Regions from separate parts of the Actinocorallia sp. A-T 12471 genome, predicted to be linked through region 2. Evidence: riboswitches for the same ligand, from Rfam matches in the RefSeq annotation. Region 2 holds a riboswitch; each other region holds the start of a gene.

Region 1 (3,268 bases), on a different contig from region 2:
ACGCCAGGTGCACCACCCGTCCACGCCACTCGGGATGGTTCAGCAGCAGCTCCCAGTACGCCGCCAGCCCCCGCACGATGTTCTTCGACAGCTCGGTCCTGTCGATCCGCAGCAGCAGCTGCCGGTCCCCGACCTGCTCGCGCAGCGCCGCCATCCGCTCGGCGACGTCCGCGCGCCCCGCCCGCTCGCGCAGCTCGGGCCCGTCGATCCCCAGCGCGTGCACGCCGACGCGCGTCGTCCGCCCCCGGTGCGTCACGGTCCCCGCGACGGGATCGACCCGCGCGCCGAGGATCTCGTCACAGCAGCTCAGGAACGCCTCGGCCCATCTGTCGCACAGGAACCCGAGGTGGTCGGCCCCCAGCATCCCCTCGAGGAGGGCCGCGCCGATGTCGTCCGGGAGGAGCCGGAAGTACGCGGGCGGCGCCCAGGGCGTGTGCGAGAAGTGCGCGATCCGCAGGTCGGGCCGTGCCTCGCGCAGCATCCCCGGCACCAAAGCCAGGTGGTAGTCCTGCACGACGACCTTCGCGCCCTGCTCGGCGTCCTGCCCCAACGCCCCGGCGAACGCGGCGTTATAGGCCGTATAAGCCTGCCAGTCGCGCCGGAAGACCGCGTCGAAGTGCGGGGCCGTCGGCGTCGCGTACAGCAGGTGGTGGATGAACCAGAGGGTCGAGTTCGCGACGGAGTTGTAAGCCCGATGGAAGGTCTTCTCCGGGATGTCGAGCATCCGTACGGCCCCGGTGTCGTGGCCCGCCTTGTCGAGGCGACCTTCGGGGTCCTGACGGGCCGCCGTGCGGTCGTCGTCAGACAGGGCCGCGCAAACCCACAGAAGGTCGGTGCCGGAGGCGACGGAGGCGAGGCCGGAGACGAGTCCGCCCCCTCCCCGGCGCATGGTCAGGGTGCCGTCCTCGGCGCGGCGGAACGAGACCGGGCCGCGATTGCTGGCGACGAGTACCTGCATGGACAAAAGTGTCGCACGGCACATCACACGGTTCCCGGACCAGGTGCGCCCTGACCTGCCGCCCGGTGGCGCAACTCACAAAAGAGCACGGTCCAACCCCGGACGGGCACGGTCCAACAGGGCGGCCGCCCCGGCCGTTCGGTGGAACGGACACCTGAGGTAAAGTCGGGGCACAACTTCATACACGCCCGTCGCTTTCTGACGGGCGCTCATCCAGAGGGGTGGAGGGACCGGCCCTGCGAAGCCCCGGCAACCCTTCCGACAGCCCGCGCAGCCGTTGCGCGTAGGCGCGGAACAGGTGCCAACTCCGGCCTGCGACCAGATCGGCGCAGGGAAGATGAGGGAGGGGCCTCGAACTCATGCCCAACCTGGGTAACGCCACCGCGCTCACCTGCCGCGAATGCGGCAATTCCGTGGAACTCGGCCCGTACTACGCCTGTGCCGAGTGTTTCGGCCCGCTCGAGGTCTCCTACGACGTCTCGAACGTCACGAGGGAGTCCATCGAGGCGGGGCCCCGCAACATCTGGCGTTACAAGGACCTTCTTCCGGTGCCGTCGAACGTCGCCGAGATCCCCAACACCGAGCCCGGCTTCACCCGTCTGGTGAAGGCCGACCAGCTCGCGTCCGCGCTCGGCCTGAGCTCCCTGTGGGTCAAGGACGACAGCGGCAACCCCACCCACTCCTTCAAGGACCGGGTCGTCGGGGTCGCCCTCGCCGCCGCCCGCGAGCTGGGCTTCAAGGTGCTGGCCTGCCCGTCGACCGGCAACCTCGCCAACGCCGTCGCCGCGGCCGCGGCCCGCGCGGGCATCCGCAGCGCCGTCTTCGTGCCCTCCGACCTGGAGCAGCAGAAGATCATCACCACCGCCGTGTACGACGGCACCTTCGTGACCGTCGACGGCAACTACGACGACGTCAACCGCCTCGCCTCGGAACTGGCGGGCGAGCAGGAGGACTGGGCGTTCGTCAACGTGAACGTCAGGCCGTACTACGCCGAGGGCTCCAAGACCCTCGGGTACGAGATCGCCGAACAGCTCGGCTGGCGGCTGCCCGACCAGATCGTCGTCCCGATCGCGTCGGGCTCGCAGCTCACCAAGATCGACAAGGCGTTTCAGGAGCTCATCAAGCTCGGCCTTGTCGAGGACAAGCCCTACAAGGTGTACGGCGCGCAGGCCGAGGGGTGCAGCCCGGTTTCGGCGGCGTTCAAGGCCGGTCTCGACGTGATCCGCCCGGTCAAGCCCGACACCATCGCCAAGTCCCTGGCGATCGGCAACCCCGCCGACGGCCCCTACGTGCTCGACGCCGTCCGCCGCACCGGCGGCGCGATCGACGACGTCACCGACACCGAGGTCGTCGACGGCATCCGGCTGCTCGCCAGGACCGAGGGGATCTTCGCCGAGACCGCGGGCGGCGTCACCGTCGGCGTGCTGAAGAAGCTCATCGACAGCGGCCAACTCGACCCGTCGCTGGAGACCGTCATCATCAACTCGGGCGAAGGACTGAAGACCCTGGACGCGGTGGCCCAGGTCGCCAAGCCGTCCGCCAACATCGCGCCCTCGATCGAGGCGTTCCGCGCTACCGGATTGGTGTGAGTCTAGATATGAGCGTTTCCGTCCGCATTCCCACGATCCTGCGCACCTACACGGGTGGCGAGTCCGAGGTCAAGGCGACCGGGGACACCCTCCGCGAGGTCATCGCCGACCTCGAGACGAACTACACGGGCATCTCCGCGCGCGTCCTTGACGACACCGGCAAGCTGCGCCGATTCGTCAACGTCTACGTCGGCGACGAGGACGTCAGGTTCGAGCAGGGCCTCGACACGCCGACCCCGGCGGGCGTCCAGGTGTCCATCATCCCGGCGGTCGCCGGCGGCGCCTGAGACAGCGACTTTACAGAAAGGGCTTTCCCGTCAGAATGGGAAAGCCCTTTCGCGTTTCCCGGGATTTGTGCACGGCGACACAATGGTGGCCACACTCGGCCGGAACATTCCCCCTGTCTGATACACCCATGTATGTTCCATTGCCATCCCCATCACGCCCGGATCTCCGGGCGATCACGAACGGGGATCGGGGCGTCCGAGGTGGACTCCCCGGCCGTTCCGCGGTCCAGGGGGGCCGCGGCTCGAGTCAGGGTTCAGGCATGGCGCAGGGCACCGTGAAGTGGTTCAACGCGGACAAGGGATACGGCTTCATCGCCGTGGACGGCGGCCGTGACGTGTTCGTCCACCACTCCTCCATCCAGATGGACGGCTACCGCACCCTCGAGCAGGGGCAGCGGGTCGAGTTCGAGATCACCCAGTCCGACCGCGGCCCC
Region 2 (3,268 bases):
CGGGCTTTTTGCGTTTAGGGCATCGACCGCCTCGGGTCGGTGCAAAGTGTGCGAAGACCGGGAAAAACGGGAAGGTATTCTAAGTCTATCGGCAAGGTAGAGAATTGGGCGGGGGTCGCGGCTTTGTTGGAGGTGCGGGGACTGCGGGTGACGTTCGGGACTTTGCGGGCGGTACGTGATGTGTCGGTGGAAGTGGCTGCGGGAGCCTGCGTTGTCGTCCTCGGTGGGACCGGCGCGGGCAAGAGCACGCTGCTCCGCGCGTTGACGGGACGCGCGGGACAGGCGGCGCGGATCAGCGCGCGGGTCGCACGGATCGACGGCGCGCGGGTCGGCGTGATCGACGCGGCGTTCGCCGCGGACTCCGTCGGCGGGCCCGGTCGGGGCGGGTGGGCGGCGCGGCGGGCCGCCGAGGTGCTGCGGGTGCTGGGGGAGCGGCCCGACTCCGTCGTCGGGGACGAGGTGCTCGCCGGGCTCGGCGTGCTCGCGCGCCGCGAGGTCGTGCGGGCGCTGGCGGAGCGCAAGGCGGCCGGAGCCGCGCTGCTGCTCACCGCGCAGCGGATCGGGGAGCTCGCGGAGGTCGCCGACCGGGTGCTCGTGCTGCACGAGGGCGAGGTCGTGGAGCGGGGCGAGGCGCGCGACGTGCTCGCCTCGCCCGTGCATCCCGTCACCCGTGCCCTGCTTGGCCGGGACGACGACGCGGCTTTCGGCAAGGGAGGCGGGGGAGGGGTCATGCTCGAAGCGCGCGGGCTGCGCAAGGAGATCGCGGGCCGGGTCGCGCTGCGCGAGGCGTCGGTGAAGGTGCGCGGCGCGGGCGTCGTCGGGGTCGCGGGCGAGCCGGGCGCGGGCAAGACGCTGCTCGCCAGGGTCCTCGACGGGACGGTCCCGGCCGACGCCGGAACCGTCGTCCTCGACGGGAAGCCGGTCGAAGGGCGCGCGGCCTGGAAGGCGGCGCGACGTGCGGTGCGCGTGGTGCCGCAGGACCCGGCGGAGCGGCTCGCCGCGCACCGCACGGTCGGCAGGGTCCTTGAGGCCGCGACGCGCGGACCCCTGCCGGGCGGCCGTCGCGACACCGCCGTCGCACTGCTCGACGCCGTCGGCCTGCCCGAGGAGTTGCTGGACCGCGCGGTGGGCGGACTCCCTGGCGGGACGCTCAGGCTGGTGGCCGTCGCCGAAGCGCTCGCCACCGGCCCCCGGGTGCTGGTGTGGGACGCGCCGTTCGCCGGACTCGACGCGCGGGGCCGCGCGCGTCTCGTCGGCCTCATCGCCGGGCTGCGCGACGAGCGCGGCGTCGGCCACCTCGTCCTCGCCCACCCGGACGAGGTTCCGGCCGGGCTCTGCGACTCCGTCGCCGTCCTCGAAGCGGGCAAGATCGTCTCCCCGAACAGCGATTCCAGCGGCGGATGGTCGGTGCACAGCCGTCCTGACGGAGTCCGCGCCTGACCGACAAAGGAAACGACACACGAATTCCCCGAAACGGCAGCCGTCCCACATCCGCGAGAGGGGGCAACGGAAAGGCGACAAGGCCCCCGAACCGTGACCGAATTCATGTATTTCCTACTTAATTAGTGTGTATTATGGAGGGGTCGGCAAGGAGTGCCAGCGTCAAGCCCCGGCTAGCTGGCCGGCAACCCTCACTGATGCGGGGTGCCCCGGGTGAAGGCCAGGTGGCGTTCGCGCCACAAGCAACGGTGAGGACGAACTGTGGTTGTGGTCAGTGCGTTCGCGGAGACGGCCGCGGACACGATGGTGGAGACGGCGTTCACCCCTTCGGTGGCGAAGGTGCGCGACCTCGTCTGGGCCGGGCGGCCGGACGAGGCGGTACGGGCGCTGCGGCGCGTAGAGGAGCAGGGACACGACTCAGGGCAGGCCGCGGAGGACTGGATCGCGGTCTGCTATCCGGAAAGGATCGGCGCGCCGCGCGTGAGGTCCCGGGGCGGGACCGGATTCGACGTGCTGTGCGACCTTCTCGCGACGCGGGCCGCACCGGAGGCGGTCCGCGAGGCGCAGACGGTCTTGGGCAGTTGCCCGATGACGACCGACGCGCTCGCGTCGCTCAGCGGGGCGCTCGCCGCCCTCGTCTACGCCGACCGGGCCGACCTCGCGGCGCGCTGGTGCCGTCCGCTCCTCGAGCAGACGACCGCGCACTGCGACCCGGTCTGGCTCGGGGTGTTCGCGGCGATCCGCGGCGAGACGATGCTGCGGCAGGGCGACCCGGCCGAGGCCGCCGAGTGCGTCAGGACCGCCCTGACGCACATCCCGTGGCAGGACTGGGGCGTCGCGATCGGCATTCCGTTCGGCACGATGATCGCGGCGAAGACCGCGCTCGGAATGACCGAGGACGTCATCCGATATCTCGCGGTCCCCGTTCCCGACGCCATGTGGGAAACGCCCGCGGGGTTGCACTATCTCGCCGCGCGCGCGGAATTCCGGCTCGCTTCGGGAAATGCCGGGGAAGCGCTCGGTGACTTTCTCGCGTGCGGAAAGCGAATGCTGCGCTGGGGGATCGACCTGCCCGGCGTCGTCGCGTGGCGGGTCGGCGCGGGGCACGCGAGGCTCGCGCTCGGCGAGTGCGCCGAGGCGGCCGTGCTCGCCCGCGAGCAGCTCGCCGCGTGCGGCGGCGCGCGCACCCGCGCCTATGGCGCGGCGTTGCGCCTGCTGGCGCTGGCCGGTGACCCCGATCACAGGCGCACGCTGCTGGAGGAGGCGTACGACGTGCTGCGCGGAGCGGGCGACGCGCGCGAGGCGGAACGTGCCAAGGACGATCTCGGTCCCGCGCGCGCCGCGGCCCGCTCGCTCCTCAGCGACGCCGAGGCCAAGGTCGCCGAACTCGCCGCGCTCGGGCTGTCGAACCGGCAGATCTCGTCGCGGCTGTACATCACGGTGAGCACCGTGGAACAGCATCTGACCCGTATTTACCGCAAGCTCGGCGCACGGCGCAGGAGCCAACTCAGCGAATTCCTGTAACCCCCTTCTTATAGGGGGTCCTAGGGGTCCGCGGATCTGGTGGCGGTATCCCCCCGGTGGACAGAATCGATCAAGTAAGAGATCGGTCTTCCCCGGGGGGACAGCATGGCAGCAGCCTTTCCCGTAGCCATCGTCGGACTTTCCTGCCGACTGCCGGGGGCCGCCGATCCCGCGGCGTTCTGGCGGCTGCTCGAGACGGGCGGCGACGCGGTCGCGACGCGGTCCGGCGTCCCCGGCGGATACCTGGAGGGGGTCGACCTGTTCGACCCCGCCTTCTTCGGGATCGCGCCGCGCGAGGCGGCCT
Region 3 (3,268 bases), on a different contig from region 2:
GGGACGGCCAAGACGAACGCCAAGGGCGGGTACGCGTACACCTTCAAGGCGACGGTCGACGGATCGGTTTCCGCCCGGTTCGCCGGGACCGTCCAGTGGCAGAAGCGCTCGACCGGATGGAAGCCGCTCGACGTCCGTTAAGTCGGTTTGGACCCTGTGGACAACCGGAACGGATTGTCGGTGGGGCGACGTAGTGTTGGGGCCATGTTGACGTTGATGGCCGTGCACGCCCACCCCGACGACGAGGTGATCAGCACCGGAGGAGTGCTCGCCAGGGCCGCCGCCCGCGGTATCCGCACGGTGCTGGTGACCTGCACGAACGGCGAGCAGGGCGACGGGCCCGGCGGGGTCAAGCCGGGTGAGGAAGGCCACGATCCGGCGGGGGTCCGCGAGACCCGGCTGAAGGAACTCGCGCGCTCCGCCGAGATCCTCGGCATCGAGCACGTCGAGCTGCTCGGCTACGCCGACTCCGGCATGGTCGGCTGGGCCGCCAACACCGCCCCCGGGTCCTTCGCGAGCGCCGATCTCGACGCGGCCGCCGCCAGGCTCGTCACGCTGATGGAGAAGTACCGGCCACAGGTGGTCGTTACTTATGACGACAACGGCGGATATGGGCATCCCGATCACATCCAGGCCCATCGCGTCGCCGTCGCGGCCGCCGACCGGAGCGGGATTCCCGAGCGGGTGTACGCGGGGGCGATGCCGCGCTCATCCCTTGCGGAGATCGCCCGGCTCGCGCGGGAGCGCGGGTGGGACCTCGGGTGGCCCGAGCTCGAGGAGGGCGCGGAGATCGAGTTCGGCACGCCCGACGAACTCGTCACCACGGTCGTGGACGTCACCGAGTACTTCCAGCGCAAGGCCGAAGCCCTCCAGGCGCACGCCAGCCAGAGCGACGGCGCGTTCCTGTTCGCCCTGCCCGAGGAGGCGCAGCGCCTGTTCTTCGGCTGGGAGGCGTTCTCCCGCATCCGCGGCGAGGGCCCCGACAAGGAGGAGGATCTCTTCACGGGCATCGGCTGAGGGGGGCTTGCGGAGGTTCGGCGGCGTTCTGCTATATTCGCGGCGAAGGTCATGAGTGCCAGTGACAAGCCCCGGCTCGCTGGCCGCCAACCCTCCTCCGCGGTGGGGTGGCCCGGGTGACGACCAGGTCCGCCGCAAAGGGCGTCGGGCAAGCGCGGATTCCCCGGACGTGAGCTCCCGGAATCCCTGATGGAGTCCGGAGGCATACCCATGACCGTTCTCACGTCCCTCCCCGCCGTCGTCGGCCTTGACGCCCCCGTCCCCGTGCGCGGCGGATTCACCGGCTACGCCAACTTCGACTACGCCGCGTCCGCGCCGTGTCTTCAGGCGGTGGCCGACGCCGTCGCGCAGGCCCTGCCCTACTACAGCAGCGTCCACCGGGGCGCGGGCTACGCCTCCCAGGTGACGACCCGCGCCTACGAGGAGGCCCGCGAGACCGTCCGGGAGTTCCTCGGCGGGCCGCAGGCCGTGGTGTTCACCCGCAACACCACCGACTCCTTCAACCTGCTCGCGCGGGCCGTCCCGCAGGGCACGTCGGTCGTGGTGTTCGCCTCCGAGCACCACGCCACCCAGCTTCCGTGGCGGCGCGCCGTCCGGCTGCCGATCCCGGCGAGCCCGGCCGAGGCGCTCACCGCCGCGGAGAACGCGCTCCGCTCCTGCGCGGAAGGGCCGCGGCTGCTCGTGGTGACCGCCGCGTCGAACGTCACAGGTGAGCTGTGGCCGATCCGCGAGCTCGCGGCCGTCGCGCACCGCTGCGGCGCGCGCATCGCCGTCGACGCCGCCCAGCTCGCCCCGCACCGGCCCTTCGACGCCTCGCCTTACGACTACGTCGCTTTGTCCGGGCACAAGCTGTACGCCCCGTTCGGCGCGGGTGTCCTCGCCGGCCGCGCCGACTGGCTGCGCGCCGCCGACCCCTACCTGCGCGGCGGCGGCGCGACCCGCAGCGTCACCGCCGAAGGCGACGTCGCGTGGGCGTCGGAGCCCGAGCAGCGGCACGAGGCAGGCACCCCCAACGTGCTCGGCGCGATCGCCGTCGCCGAGGCGTGCCGCGCCCTCACCGACTGGCGCGGCATCGTCGCCGAGGAGGAAAGGCTCCTCGCCCGCCTGCGCGAGGGCATCGCCGCGCTGCCCGCCGTCCGCGAACTGTCCCTGTGGGGGCCGAACCACCCGCGCGTCGGGATCGTCTCGTTCACCGTCGAGGGGCACAGCGCCCGGTCCGTCGCCGAATACCTCTCCGACGTGCACGGCATCGGCGTCCGCGACGGCAAGTTCTGCGCCCACCCGCTCGTCGCGTCCCTCACCGGCGCGCCCGAGACCACCGCGGTCCGGGCCAGTTTCGGCCTCGGCACCACCGACGAACACGTCGACAGGCTCCTCGCGGCGCTCACCGCCCTCACCGCCTGACCCCTTGGGGCCCGTGTCGGGGTTGTCCGCGCCACTGCGGACGGTCACGATGGTAGGGCCGAGAGGGGTGGGAGTTGCTGGGGCGGATCAGCGTGGAATGGCCGGAGGAGCCCTACCCCGTGCTCGGGGACCGGGAGGGCCTGCCCGCGGGCATGCTCATGGAGGAGCTCGAAGGGCTCTGGGACGTGCTCGCCGCGGGCCTCGCCCGGATGGGACCCGGCTTCCTGTGGCCCGGCGCGCTGCGCTGGCACGCGACTTACGGGTGGCAGGTGCTCGAGGTGCCGCCGCTGGGATCGGGCGAAACGCCCGTACCAGATACGCCTGGGGCGCGGGCGCGCGACGTCTGGGCGATCGTTCACGGGCTCGTCAGGACCGTCGCTGGGCGACCGCCGCGCGACCTCGGCGACGTGTTCGCGCTGCTCGACCTGCACGCGGGGGAGTACCCGCACGGGCTCGACGCCGTCGTCCGGGCGCTGCTCGTCGGGGCGGACCCGCGGCCCGTCGTCGCGGCGGTGCGCGCGGCGGGGGACGGCGCGGAGATCCGGGTGCGGCCCGCCGTCGAGACCGCCGTGGGGTCGCGCAAGGCCAAGGGCGATCCGGAATGGGACAACGAGGACGCTTTCGCCGTCGTCCGGGACATCCACGGGGCCGTCAACCTCGTTGTCTGCGACGGCGTCACGGGGGAGGGGGACGGGTCGGGGGCGCGCGCGGCGCGGGCGGCCGTCGAAGCCGTGCGGGGGTACTTCACGCGTGATGATCATCGCGGGCTCGTCGAAGGGCTTGGGGTTGCGGAGGTCGCTGTCAGCGCGCTGGGGCGGGGTGCGTCGACGTTCCTTGGGGCGGCTGT

What was found. Region 2 has a riboswitch for S-adenosylmethionine ahead of R9X44_RS15045 (helix-turn-helix transcriptional regulator). Riboswitches for the same ligand answer to the same signal wherever they lie in the genome.
Region 1: it holds a riboswitch for S-adenosylmethionine, as region 2 does, so the genes downstream of both, thrC (threonine synthase) here and R9X44_RS15045 (helix-turn-helix transcriptional regulator) in region 2, are expected to answer to the same signal.
Region 3: it holds a riboswitch for S-adenosylmethionine, as region 2 does, so the genes downstream of both, R9X44_RS22745 (aminotransferase class V-fold PLP-dependent enzyme) here and R9X44_RS15045 (helix-turn-helix transcriptional regulator) in region 2, are expected to answer to the same signal.

What each region holds. Positions count from the first base shown of each region.
Region 1 is NZ_JAWZTE010000022.1:4,354-7,621, reverse strand. It holds gene R9X44_RS34620 (trehalose-6-phosphate synthase) at 1-958, opposite strand, end outside; SAM riboswitch class I at 1,165-1,302, shown strand; gene thrC (threonine synthase) at 1,318-2,547, shown strand; gene R9X44_RS34610 (MoaD/ThiS family protein) at 2,556-2,834, shown strand; gene R9X44_RS34605 (cold-shock protein) at 3,095-3,268, shown strand, end outside.
Region 2 is NZ_JAWZTE010000004.1:615,889-619,156, reverse strand. It holds gene R9X44_RS15050 (ATP-binding cassette domain-containing protein) at 40-1,440, shown strand; SAM riboswitch class IV at 1,586-1,691, shown strand; gene R9X44_RS15045 (helix-turn-helix transcriptional regulator) at 1,702-2,964, shown strand; gene R9X44_RS15040 (type I polyketide synthase) at 3,070-3,268, shown strand, end outside.
Region 3 is NZ_JAWZTE010000008.1:209,384-212,651, reverse strand. It holds gene R9X44_RS22755 (hypothetical protein) at 1-141, shown strand, start outside; gene R9X44_RS22750 (PIG-L family deacetylase) at 205-1,017, shown strand; SAM riboswitch class IV at 1,065-1,178, shown strand; gene R9X44_RS22745 (aminotransferase class V-fold PLP-dependent enzyme) at 1,228-2,421, shown strand; gene R9X44_RS22740 (hypothetical protein) at 2,514-3,268, shown strand, end outside.